DNA from 2 places in the Dechloromonas sp. TW-R-39-2 genome. Region 1 is predicted to be linked to the other one. Evidence: riboswitches for the same ligand, from Rfam matches in the RefSeq annotation. Region 1 holds a riboswitch; the other holds the start of a gene.
What was found. Region 1 has a riboswitch for cobalamin ahead of GBK02_RS14270 (carbohydrate porin). Riboswitches for the same ligand answer to the same signal wherever they lie in the genome.
Positions count from the first base shown of each region.

Region 2: it holds a riboswitch for cobalamin, as region 1 does, so the genes downstream of both, GBK02_RS01060 (TonB-dependent receptor) here and GBK02_RS14270 (carbohydrate porin) in region 1, are expected to answer to the same signal.

Region 1 covers NZ_CP045202.1:2,952,449-2,958,364, reverse strand. Annotated here, with positions in the region: gene GBK02_RS14290 (efflux RND transporter permease subunit) at 1-853, opposite strand, end outside; gene GBK02_RS14285 (hypothetical protein) at 834-1,544, opposite strand; gene GBK02_RS14280 (beta-propeller fold lactonase family protein) at 1,630-2,706, opposite strand; gene GBK02_RS14275 (hypothetical protein) at 2,705-2,848, shown strand; gene GBK02_RS14270 (carbohydrate porin) at 2,892-4,346, opposite strand; cobalamin riboswitch at 4,461-4,653, opposite strand; gene GBK02_RS14265 (heavy metal sensor histidine kinase) at 4,726-5,916, opposite strand, start outside.
Region 2 covers NZ_CP045202.1:209,633-215,548, forward strand. Annotated here, with positions in the region: gene GBK02_RS01035 (sulfite exporter TauE/SafE family protein) at 1-323, opposite strand, end outside; gene GBK02_RS01040 (EVE domain-containing protein) at 320-805, opposite strand; RNA gene ssrS (6S RNA) at 845-1,025, opposite strand; gene GBK02_RS01050 (cell division protein ZapA) at 1,061-1,396, opposite strand; gene GBK02_RS01055 (hypothetical protein) at 1,398-1,595, opposite strand; cobalamin riboswitch at 1,711-1,917, shown strand; gene GBK02_RS01060 (TonB-dependent receptor) at 2,026-4,206, shown strand; gene GBK02_RS01065 (iron ABC transporter permease) at 4,210-5,187, shown strand; gene GBK02_RS01070 (ABC transporter ATP-binding protein) at 5,184-5,916, shown strand, end outside.

The sequences.
Region 1 (5,916 bases):
CCACCACTTCGCCCTTGCCGTCGAGCTCGGCCACCCCGCGGCGCTGGTCGTAGCCGACCTGGATATAACCGATGTCTTTCAGGCGAACCGGCTTGCCGTCCGGTCGATAGCCGACGACCATCAGTTCGAGCTGGTCGATGTTGTCGTAGCTGACAATGCCGCGAATCTGGTAGTCGCGATTGGTCACTTCGATCGTGCGTCCGCCCGCTTGCTGAAAAGCGTTCTGGAGGGAGGTCACGATTTGCTTGAGTGACAGGCCTGACTCAGCCAGTAGCGGCGGAAAAACCTTGAACTGGTATTGTTTCTCAAGACCGCCGACCGATGCCACCTCGGCGACACCGGGCACGGTCTGCAGGCCCGGCTTGATCTGGTTCTCGTGCAGCAAACGGAGGTCACGGAGATCCAGTGTGGCGCTGGTATCAACCACTGCGTATTGATAAATCCAGCCCATGCTGCTGGCGTTCGGCCCGAGGGTTACCGTGGCATCGACGGGCAGTTGTGGGCGGATGGCATTCAGCCGGTCGGCGACGACTTTCTGGACGGCCGGGCGCTGCGACTCGCCCTTAAGGATGATGTAGATGAAGGAGTACCCCATGTGTGAGGTACTGCGGATTGATTGAATGCCCGGGGTGCCGGCCAAGGACTTGATGATCGGGGTGCTGACCTGGGACTCCAGCAATTGCGGACTGCGTGCCCACTTGGCATAGAGGACGATTTGCGGATCGGACATGTCGGGAGTCGCATCCAGCGGCGCCGTCAGGATGGCATAGGCGCTCAGCAGCACGGCGGCGAGTACCGTCAGCAAGACCGCGGCCTTGCGCCGGATGACGCTTTCAATGATGGTGAAGTTCATTGCTGGGTCCGATGGTTGTACAAATGCCTTGCCGCGGCATTTTCAGTTTGTCTTCGGCATTGACGAAAAAACTGCCGATCGAAACGACGCGGTCTCCTTCAAATAGCCCCTGCTTGACCTCCGTATACTGTTCCCCTTGGATGCCTGTCTGGATCACGCGTGGCGCATAGATGCCACTCCCTGCCGGTTGCATTTCGATGTAAGCGAGTTGATTGCCGCCTTCTTCAATGATCGAGACGTTGGGAATCGACAGATACGGCCCGCGCTCAACAACGATCTCCATCAGATAGCGCGTGCCGGGTGTGTGTCCTCGGTCAGCCAAGGTCGATAGCACCAGAGGGCCGCCAGCCTGTGGGGCGACCTTGATGACCTTGCCCTGATGCATTTGCGTTCGGGCATTGGCTGCAAAGTTGCGTGTTCGCTGCCCAATCTGCACACCTTCTGCCTCGGATGCACGCAGTTGCGCCGAGATGCTTTGACCATCCTGAGCGATCGTTCCCACTGTGCGTATCCAGGTCTGAACGGGGCGCATGGCTGCCTCAGTCAAGGTCAGCGTGAGATCACTGGCTTGCGCTCCGGTCACCTTGATGCCATCAGCCTGCGTCCGCATGCGTTCACGGAGGTCCGCGCCTTGCGCGAGGGGCGGTAACAGACACCAGAATGCGGCACTCACAAAAACAAAACGACGCATGGCTATTCTCTCTTTCAGGAAGCTGGATCAGCTATTTCTGGCTTGATGGTTTCCCACAGTTGGCAACTGCGGGAAACCATTCAGGTCAATGGCAATAATTGTCTTTGCTATCCATGATGTGTGTTCCCCATGGATACAGGCCGACATTGGGAATCCGCTCGACTGCTTCCGTCTTGCCGTCAATGATGTAGATGGAGTGGTCGGTGGATGCCGCCAGATAGATCTTCTCGTCGGCCAAGTCGGTGGTCGCTGTTTCCAACTGAATGTTGGTGCCGATCTTGATCCGGCCTGCGGGCTTCAAGGTTTTCATGTTGTAGACATAGACAAAGCCGGTAGTCGAGCTGATGACGAAAGCCTTGCCCGCGGCAAAGTTGACGCCGGTCATGTCCGGTCCCGCCGGCAGGGTGGCGGCCACTTCGTTTCTCTGGAGATCGATGATCGATATGGTCTCATCGCCGTTATTGACGGTAATGGCGTACTTGCCGTCATGCCCCATGTAAATACGCCACGGGTTTTGACCGACGCGGATGACTTTGACCACCTTGTCTTCACGCGTGTCGATCACGCCTACCACGCCCAGGTCGCCATCGGCGGCATAGATGTAGCGATTGTCGAGACTCATGGCGGGCATGGAGATGCCCTTGATCTCCTTCAGGTACTTGCCCGGATCGAGGCGCGAAATGCCGGGTACGTTGGCAATCTGGATTTTCTTGAGCAACTGGTGGCGTGTGACGTCAATGACGCCAACCCAGTGCGCCCCGTAGTTGCCGACGTAGGCCTTGGAGCCGTCGTGCGTGAAGGTAATGTTGAGCGGCTCGGCCAGCCCTTCAATGGTTTTGATCACGCTGAGCGACGCCATGTCGATCACGGTAATCGAATCGCCCTCCGGATTTCCCTGGTAGTAATAGCGGCCATCCGGGGAGAACGAGAAGTGCTCGGGAGAGATTCCCACCGGAATCTTTTTGACCAGTTCCAGCGTACGGGCATCGATGACGTAGGCGGTGTTGGCGCGGGTACCGCCGGTGACAACGTAGCGGCCGTCAGGCGACATCATCGCCATGTGCGGGTTAACGTTGTTGCCGAGGAAGGTTCGGCCCAGGATTTTGCGGCTCTTGAGATCCATGAATGCAATATCGTTGGAGTCGCGATCGACAATCATCATGGCCGATGCTGGGTCGCTGATAATCACTTTTGAAGAGGATGAAGGGGCCGGCATCGACATGCCGGGCGTGTGTTTCATCTGTGCCATTGATGATGAAACTGTCATCAGGCTGGCAGCAGCCAGGAGCACACCCATAACCTGATTTAGCTTTGATTTCGACATTTTTTGTTCTCCTTGCATTTCCGTTAGAAGCTGACCTTCATGCGAACACCCGGAATCAGATAGCTTTCCTTCGTCTTCGATTCCATGACGTACTGCAGCAGGAATGAGAGGGAGAGGTGATCTGCCAGACGAAGGTTGTAGAACCCTTCGGCCAGTTTTTCCGTGTTGCCGTTGTACAGGTCGGTTTGTGCGTAGCCGACGCCCCACATGTCGAGCGGATTGAAGGTGTAGGGGGCCTGGAAGGCCAGGCCGCCGCTGTAGAACTTCATCGTTCCGCCAACACTGCCGACATAGCCGCTGCCGTAACGCCCGAACAAGGTCACAGCCGAGGTCAGCTTCTGGTCGAAGCTGACGCCGGCACCGGTCTTGTTGCTGCCGGTGCTGTTGTCTTGCCGTCCCCAGAGTCGATAACGGCCTTCAGGCAAGGAAAGCGGCCGAGCGATATATTCCACCTCCGCCAGCGAGTAAAGCGAGGTGGATAGACTGGTCGCTTCAGTGCTGCTTTGCTGCATACCCAGCTTGAAATTGATGTTGCTCTTCGGGTCGTAGATTGCGGCGAAGCCAAGGCCGTTCGTTGTCAAACCGAGGACCGGGTTATTGACCAGCGCGTCGCTGATGAAGCGCTCCGTTTCATCGTTGGCCACGACGTTACGATCGAAATAGTTGGTCAGATCAAGACGACCGACACTCAACCCCAATTTTTGATTGAGCAATTCGGTTCTGATCCACGCTTCACGTAGATTTAGCTGGTTGTTGCTGAGGCGAGCCGCTTGGCTGTTGAGCAAATTGATGGCCGAAATTTCCTGGTCAGGAGCGGAGCCGCCGATGCCGACGACGTCGGCAAAGAACTCGGTATTCAGTGCGGCCGATTTTGCCCGGAAGGTCACATCGGCCGCTGATAGTCCATAGGTATGACGATTGGCCCGTGATGACGGTCCTCCTGTCTGCAAGGCCATTTGTGCTGTGGTGACATTGCTGACGCCCAGTTCGATGCTGCCTTTCTTTTCGGCCGCCAGTGCCTCTTCGATTTCCTCGCGTATGGTTTGCCGCCGATAGACGCGCTCCCTTTGATAGGTCAGCGTCGGGGTTGCGCCCGCGACGGGGTGATCGTATTGATTGCCATCGGCATCGACGTAGACCTGAATCTGCTTTACTGCCGTTTTGGGTTCGGAGAGAACGGTGGTGGTTTCTACCGTGGCCAGTCGTGCTTCCATTTCATTCAGACGTGCTACGACCACTTTATTGCCGGCGACGGGTTCAGTCGGCTGAGTGTTTTTGCTCGGTTGGCCTTGTTGAGACAATATGAGTTGCTGCATCTCGCCGAGTTGTTTTTCGAGCGTTTCGATGCGTTGAAGCAGTGCTTTGCGCCCAGAGCCGGTTTTGCCGGACGTTGGTTGGGTTGTTATTTCTGCGGCGTAGGAGTGCAGTGCTGAAAGCAACGCAGCCGCAATGACGGTGCGTTTGAGGTGGTGATGCATGATGGCCCCTTGTTCCGGCGAGCGTCCCCGCAGCCGGTCATCGACGAAGGTGGAGACGGAACGGGGAAAAGCAGGGGCAATAGGAATCGCGCCGGCCGTTGCATCCCCGCAACGCTTCCGCTGATTGTCCGTGGCCGGTCTCCGGGCTCAGGAGTTTTGAACCATCGCCTTCCCAGGATAGAACCCAGTGGCCTTGAGATGATTCCGCACTTCCCTACCGTTGCGGGGGCAGCACAGGCATTTGACCTGTTTCCCGTTTCACCCGCTGCCAAAAAGGCAAGCAGGCACCGCGAACAATTTTCGATTGTATCAGCTAGGCAAAGCTTAAGCTAAATCCAGCAAAGCGACTATATATGCCATTGCTGCATTGGGGCAGGCTTCACCCAGAAGTCAACAACACACCAATTTCGATTTCATCGCTCCCCGATATTGCGAATGCCTCCCCGTCATGCATCCGCGCAATCGCGCTAACGATGGCGAGGCCCAGTCCGTGATTTTGGTGGCCGTGGCTACGTGACGTGTCTACGCGGTAAAAACGATTGAAGATATGAGGCAGGCTTTCATCAGGAATCGGTTTGCCTCGGTTGATCACCGAGAGTTTAAGTCGTCCATCTGTTTTCGGCGTTATCCGGATCACGATTGCACTCCCGTGATCGGCATATCGAGCTGCATTATTCAGTAAATTGGACAGTACGCGCCGTAGCAGTGCAGCATCGAACAGGCCGGAAGCGTCACCTTCAATCGACAACTGAAGGTCGGACTCAATCAGCACGGCTTCATAGTAGTCAGCCACCTCAGTGCAGAGTTGGGCGAGGCTTTGAATGGGTTTCCGCCGGGCTTTTGCACCCCGGTCGGCTTGCGACAGGAACAGCATGTCATTCACTATGCCCGACAGCCTGTGCATTTCTTCGAGATTCGCACCGATGCAATCACGCAGATTTTCATCCTTGTCGTTGCTACGCAAAGCCAATTCACTGCTAGCGATGATACTCGCCAACGGCGTTCTCAATTCGTGCGCTACATCGGCATTGAATCCTTCGAGCTGCTGGTAGGCTTTTTCCAGTCGGTTTAGCAAATCGTTGAACTGATCGACAAGCACTTGTAGCTCGGCGGGAATCCCCTCAGTTTCCAACCGTTTGTCGAGGGAAAGTATTGCGAGACAGCGCGTTTGCTCAGCCAGTGTCCGAATGGGGGCCAGTCCAAAATAAACGAGCAGGTAACCGCCCACGGTGATCGCAGCACTGCCGATCAATGCAGCCCCCCAGAGAATGGCTGCGAGGCGATCCAGAATAGCCTCGTCCGGCGCGGTGTCGAGCGCCAGTTCGGCAACGGCAAAATTTGTCCTCGGAGCTCCGTCGGGAAGTGCAAGCGAGTGAAAGCGCGCTTTTAACGGCCACGCACTTGGCGTCGAAATGAAACGAGCCTCACCCAATCTATCGAGCAACTTGAGATGCAAGTCCCGATTGATCTTCAGAAGATCTTCCAGGTCATGTTCCAGTGTTTCCGGTTGCAGGTGTGCCGGCGTTTCTTCAAACAGGTGCTGAATTGCCGTACTGAGCTTTTCAAGGCG
Region 2 (5,916 bases), 720 kb from region 1:
GGAACGCTGGCAGCAAACAAAGTTCCGATCGCCGTACCAAGCAGAATGCCGGGTGTAATTACTTTGAAAATATTCCACATCACCGCACCATGGCTATGGTGCGTCCGCAAGCTGGCAACAGCCGTAAAAATGATCGAGGCCATCGAAGTGCCAAGTGCCATGTGCAGGATTTCGCCTGAAGGAAACTGAGTCTGTGCAGCAAACATCAAGGTCAGGGCCGGCACCATGACCAGCCCGCCGCCAATCCCCAGCATCCCGGCAAAAAATCCGGTAAATGCACCAAGTACAAGATAAGCAGCAACCCAAATCAGCAACAAGCTCATACCAGAAGTTCCATCGTAATAAATTGCCATTCCTCAGCGGTTACCGGTGTAATCGACAAACGGTTGCCGCGGGCAAGAAGGCGCATGTTAGCAAGTTCCGGACAAGCCCGCAGTTCAGTCAGCGGCAAATAGCGCGTCTTTTGCACGAACATGACATCACGCAATAACCAGCGCGGCGAATCGGCTTTGGATTTCGGGTCGAAATACGGGTTGACCGCATCAAACTGGGTTGCATCGGGGTAAGGCGCCGAAGCGATCCGGCAAACCCCGGCAATCCCCGGTTCGGCACAGCCCGAGTGATAAAAAAATGCCAGATCGCCGACCCGCATCGCATCGCGCATGAAGTTGCGCGCCTGATAGTTTCTGACGCCAAACCACGGAAAGGGAACATTTGGCGCAGCGGCAAGATGATCAATCGAGACCTCATCAGGTTCCGATTTCATCAACCAGAACTGCGCAACCGGTTGATCGGAGACTGCCATGGGAAAATCAGGAGAAATAGTCATCGCCAGGCCAAAAAAAAGGCCCCCGCAAGTGCCGTCAGACCGGCATCCTGAACCGGGGTCCAGAATGGTCGCTTTCCAGCTGCATCAGGAACGCCTGACAGAGAGGCACTCACAACAGCAGCGGTATGGTCCGCAACCGATGCCAATTAGCATTGGTTCAAGGAATATATGGTCTTAACAAACACCGCAGGGGACGCTCGGCGGGCGGCGCCGGGGTCAACAGCAAATGACCTAGATGTCCAGTTGCTGCTGGGGCGCAAGCACGGAATCAATTCGTGCTCCCATGTGATCGATTCTACGCTTTGTCTCGGAAGTATCAACAGATTCCGCATCGCCTTCGATACCGCCTGCAGCCTGACCGGCCAGCAGTTCGTGCGCGATGTTGAGCGCAGCCATTACCGCTACACGCTCGGCAATAGTGCTTTTGGTGCGCTGGGCGATTTCGCGCATTTTGTTGTCAACCAGGTCGACCGCAGCAAGCAGCGCATCGCGCTCTTCGGCACTGCAGGCCACGCGATATTCGCGCCCCATGATTTTGACATCGAGGAAATTCGTTTCGGTGCTCATCTCAGACATCCTCGGGCAGCTTGTCGACCAGGCCTTCAAGGCGCTCTCGCGCCACCGTCATTGTCTGACGCAAGTGGAGACGCTCTGCCTCGGCAGCAGCCATCTGGTTTTTCAGCACCTCGTTCTCGGCACGCAACTGGTGCACCAGGGCAACCACCTGTTCAATCTTGGCTTCAAGCGCTTCGAGTTCGGTATTCATGGCGCGAACTATAGAGGGAAAAACAATGCGTGGTCAAGGACTAAGCCTTTATTCTCAAAGTGGTTTATACGAAATGGGCACGACTTTTATAGTGCGATGCAGCAAGTGCACATGTAGAATGCGCACCGTGTCAGGTGCTGCGCGCGGATTCTCCAAGTGCAGTTAAACGGGAAAGTGGTGCGTCTCCGATGAGATCAATCCGCTGCTGCCCCCGCAACGGTAAGTGAGTGCGGATGTACCTCAAGGCCACTGGGTAAAACCTGGGAAGGCGGTACATCAAGACTTGCGAGCCCGGATACCGGCCTGAAACAAATCACGGAATTGCCACGGGGTTGTGGCGCCAGTTTTATTCGGCCGACCTGTCATCCCTTGCTTTTCCTTTTCAATGCCATTCCGGTTCGCGGGGACGCCTGCCGGAAAAAGGAAGACCATGAATTTTCGATTGACCCACACTGCGGCTGTGATCAGTTCGCTTTTCGCGCATCACGCCATTGCCGAGCCCCTCAGTATCGACCGGCCAACCGAGCTGGAATCGGTCGTTGTTTCGGCCAGTCGTTTCATGACGCCGCTGGAAAAGGCACCGGGGCAAGTCGAGATTGTTCGCCAGGATGAATTGAACAGCCGCAAAAACGACCGATTGAGCGATGTCGTCAAATACATTCCAGGCCTGACCATCCAACCCGGGCGAGGCACGACCCAATCGACCCAGGCCATGTCATTGCGCGGCATCCCGGACGAACGACGGATGCTGGTCATGGTCGATGGCATACCGGTCAACGACGGTTACGCCGGGAGCGTCAACTTATCCGGCATGCCAACCGAAATACTTCGCCAGGCCGAAGTCATGGTCGGCCCGATGTCTTCGCTCTATGGCGGAACGGCAATGAGCGGCGTGGTCAATTTCACCACCTTGATGCCGAAAGCCCCGATGTTCAACGCCAGTTTTGGTTACGGCGCACCTTTTTCGCGTGGTACGGCACCGGAAGACACACGCCGGATCAGCTTAATGGGCGGCACGCTGTTCGATAATGGTCTGTCGGTCCTGATTGGCGGCAACTGGATGGCAACCGCCGGCTATCGCAATGAAAATGTCACGGCAACAAGCAGTCCTGGCGCCACCGTCAGCGGCTGGACCCAGACCAGCAGCAACAAGGGGGTCAATGCTTATCTCGTTGGCAACAAAGGAGCAACGGCCTGGGAAGAAAACGGCGAGTACATCAAACTCGAACAGCGCCTGGGCGGCCTGAACAAATGGCGCGCCGGCTGGCAGCGCCAGGCTTATGAATACTCGAACAGCACCCCGGAAAGCTATCTCAGAAACAGCAATGGCACGACGAACTGGAACGGGTGTACGCCGACAACGGCCATCTGTTCGACCTGGATGGCCAGCCCGGGCGCTTATGAACGGCAGATTTACTCGCTAGGCGGCGATATCGAAACGCTGGGCGGACTGCTCAAGATCAGCGCAGCCTATATTGATGTCAGCAGCAATTATTTCATCACCCCCAGCACCAGCCGGATCAGCGACTCTCCCGCCCGCAGCGAATTGCTTGATGCTTACTGGACACGTCAGCTGGGTCGCCACGGCATCACGCTGGGGAGCGCATGGCGCCACGACCGGGCAAACAACAGCGAATACACACTGAGCAACTGGCACGATGCATCGAGCCGGGGCAATCTTTACGCCAACGTCAGTGGAGAAACCAACTCTCTCGGCTTGTATGCTCAGGATGAATGGCAACTGAGCGATCGACTGCTCGCACATTTCGGCCTGCGTTACGACTACTGGAAGAACTCGAACGGCCATATCGAGACCCCGGGCTGGAACAGCGGCAATATCTACAAAAACTACGCCAGCCGGACGGCTGAAGCCTGGAACCCGAAACTGGCCCTGCGTTTTGAAGTCAATTCAGCCTTTGCCCTGCGCACATCATACGGTTCTGCCTTCCGCGCGCCCTCCGTCTACGAGCTTTATCGCAGCGGCTGGATCGGTAAAACAAACTTAACCGCCAATCCACTGCTCAAGCCAGAAACCGTCACAACGCTGGATATCGGCGCAGATTTCAAGCCCTGGCAAGGAGGCGAACTCAAGTTCACTGCCTTCAGCAACCGGATGGATGACCTGATCTACACACAAACGAGTGGAACAACGCGTAACCGGATCAATGCGGAAGAGGCCACCAGCCAGGGCTTCGTCGTCGGCATGACGCAAAAAATCGGCGACTCGACCCGTCTGATGGCCTCTTACACGATGACTGATTCCGAAGTACGGCGGAATAGCCAATCGCGCATCAGCCAAGGCAAGAAAATCGCTTATTTGCCGCAACACCAGGCAACGCTCGGCTTTGACACCAGCTACGGCCCATGGACGCTGGGCAGCAATCTGCGCTACGCCAGCAAGCAATACTCGACCGATGACAACAGCGATTTCGCCGGCAACGTCTTCCAGTCCTACGATGCCTACACCGTCGTCGACAGCCGTATCGCCTATCGCATCGACAAGCACATCACCGCCTCGCTGGCGATCGACAACCTGCTCGACCGTGAGTATTACTCGTACTATGCCGCACCCCGGCGCAACTGGTTTGCCGCGGTCAACTACGCTTACTGAACCATGCCCTCCAGCCGCCGCGCCCTGCTGATCCTCGCCTGTCTCTGCCTGCTCGTCCTGGCCAGCTTCGCACTGGCCCTGACGGTCGGCAGCTTCAAGGTTTCGATCGGTGAAGTGTGGGCGGCCCTGCTCGGGCAGGAAGGCGGCGCCGGCGATGTCGTGCTGCAGCTTCGGTTGCCGCGCGCAATTGCCGGTTTTGCCTGCGGTGGCCTGCTGGCACTGGCCGGCGCATTGATGCAGGTATTGCTGCGCAATCCGCTGGCCGATCCTTACGTCCTGGGGATTTCCGGCGGCGCCGGGGCCGGGGCAATGTTCGCCATCATTCTCGGCTTGCCGGCCCTCGGCATCGACGGACTGGCTTTTGCCGGTGCGCTCGGCGCCATGCTGCTGGTTTTTGGTCTGGCGCACGGCGATGGCAGCTGGACGCAGACACGCCTGCTACTCACCGGCGTCATCGTTGCCGCCGGCTGCGGTGCGCTGGTCGCCCTGATGCTGGCCATCGCACCGGAGCACAAGCTGCGCGGCATGCTTTTCTGGCTGATGGGCGATCTCGGCCAAAGCGCCCAGTGGTGGCCAGCCCTGAGCGCCCTGGGCCTGGCATTGATACTGGCCATGCCCTTCGCCCGCGAACTGAACATGCTGGCACGTGGACAGATGCAGGCCCAGGCGCTGGGTGTCGCGGTCGACCGCTTGCGCTACGCCATTTATCTGCTCGCTTCGCTGGCCACCGCTGCGTCTGTGACAACGGCTGGTTCGATCGGCTTTGTCGGCCTGATCGTTCCCCACCTCGTTCGCCTCGCCACCGGCAACGACCAGCGACTGCTGCTCCCTGCATCGGTGCTGGCCGGCGGCTCGCTGCTGGTTCTGGCCGACACGCTGGCCCGGACGATCATCGCCCCGCAACAACTCCCGGTCGGCGTACTCACCGCGCTGATCGGCGTCCCGATCTTCCTGGTCATCCTGTCGAGGCAGCCGAAATGAGCGGCGCCCTGCTCGAAACACGCCAATTGGCCGTCGACGTCGGTGGCAAACGAGTCATCGACCGGCTCGACCTGAGCCTGCACGCCGGCGAACGGCTGGCCATCCTGGGGCGCAATGGTGCCGGTAAGTCGACCTTGCTGTCGACACTGGCCGGCTTGCGTCCAAGTAGTGCCGGCGTGGTGATGCTCGATGCCGAAGACCTTGCGCTGACCCCGCCGCACCAGGCCGCCCTGCGTCGGGCCTGGCTTGGCCAGTTCCAGTCCGACCCGTTTGGCTCGACGGTTCTGGAAACAACCCTGACCGGCCGCCACCCGCACCTTGGCCGCTGGGCCTGGGAAAGCCGGCAGGATGCCGAAATCGCCCGTGCTGCACTGAAATCGGTCGGCCTCGATGGCATGGAAACCCGCCAGATTCATACCTTGTCAGGTGGCGAACGCCAGCGCCTGGCGATTGCCACGCTACTCACCCAGGCAGCACCGCTGTACCTGCTCGACGAGCCGCTCTCGCACCTCGACCTCAATCACCAGATGGCTGTCCTCGAACTGTTTGCGGAGACCGCACGCAACGATGGGGCGGGCGTCATCATGGTGCTGCACGACCCGGCACTGGCGCATCGCTTCTGTGATCGCGCCTTGCTGGTGCATGGCGATGGCCGCACCGAGCTTGGCACGGTCGACACCATCCTGACGGCAGAAAAGCTGTCCCAACTTTATGGCTATGGCCTGCGTC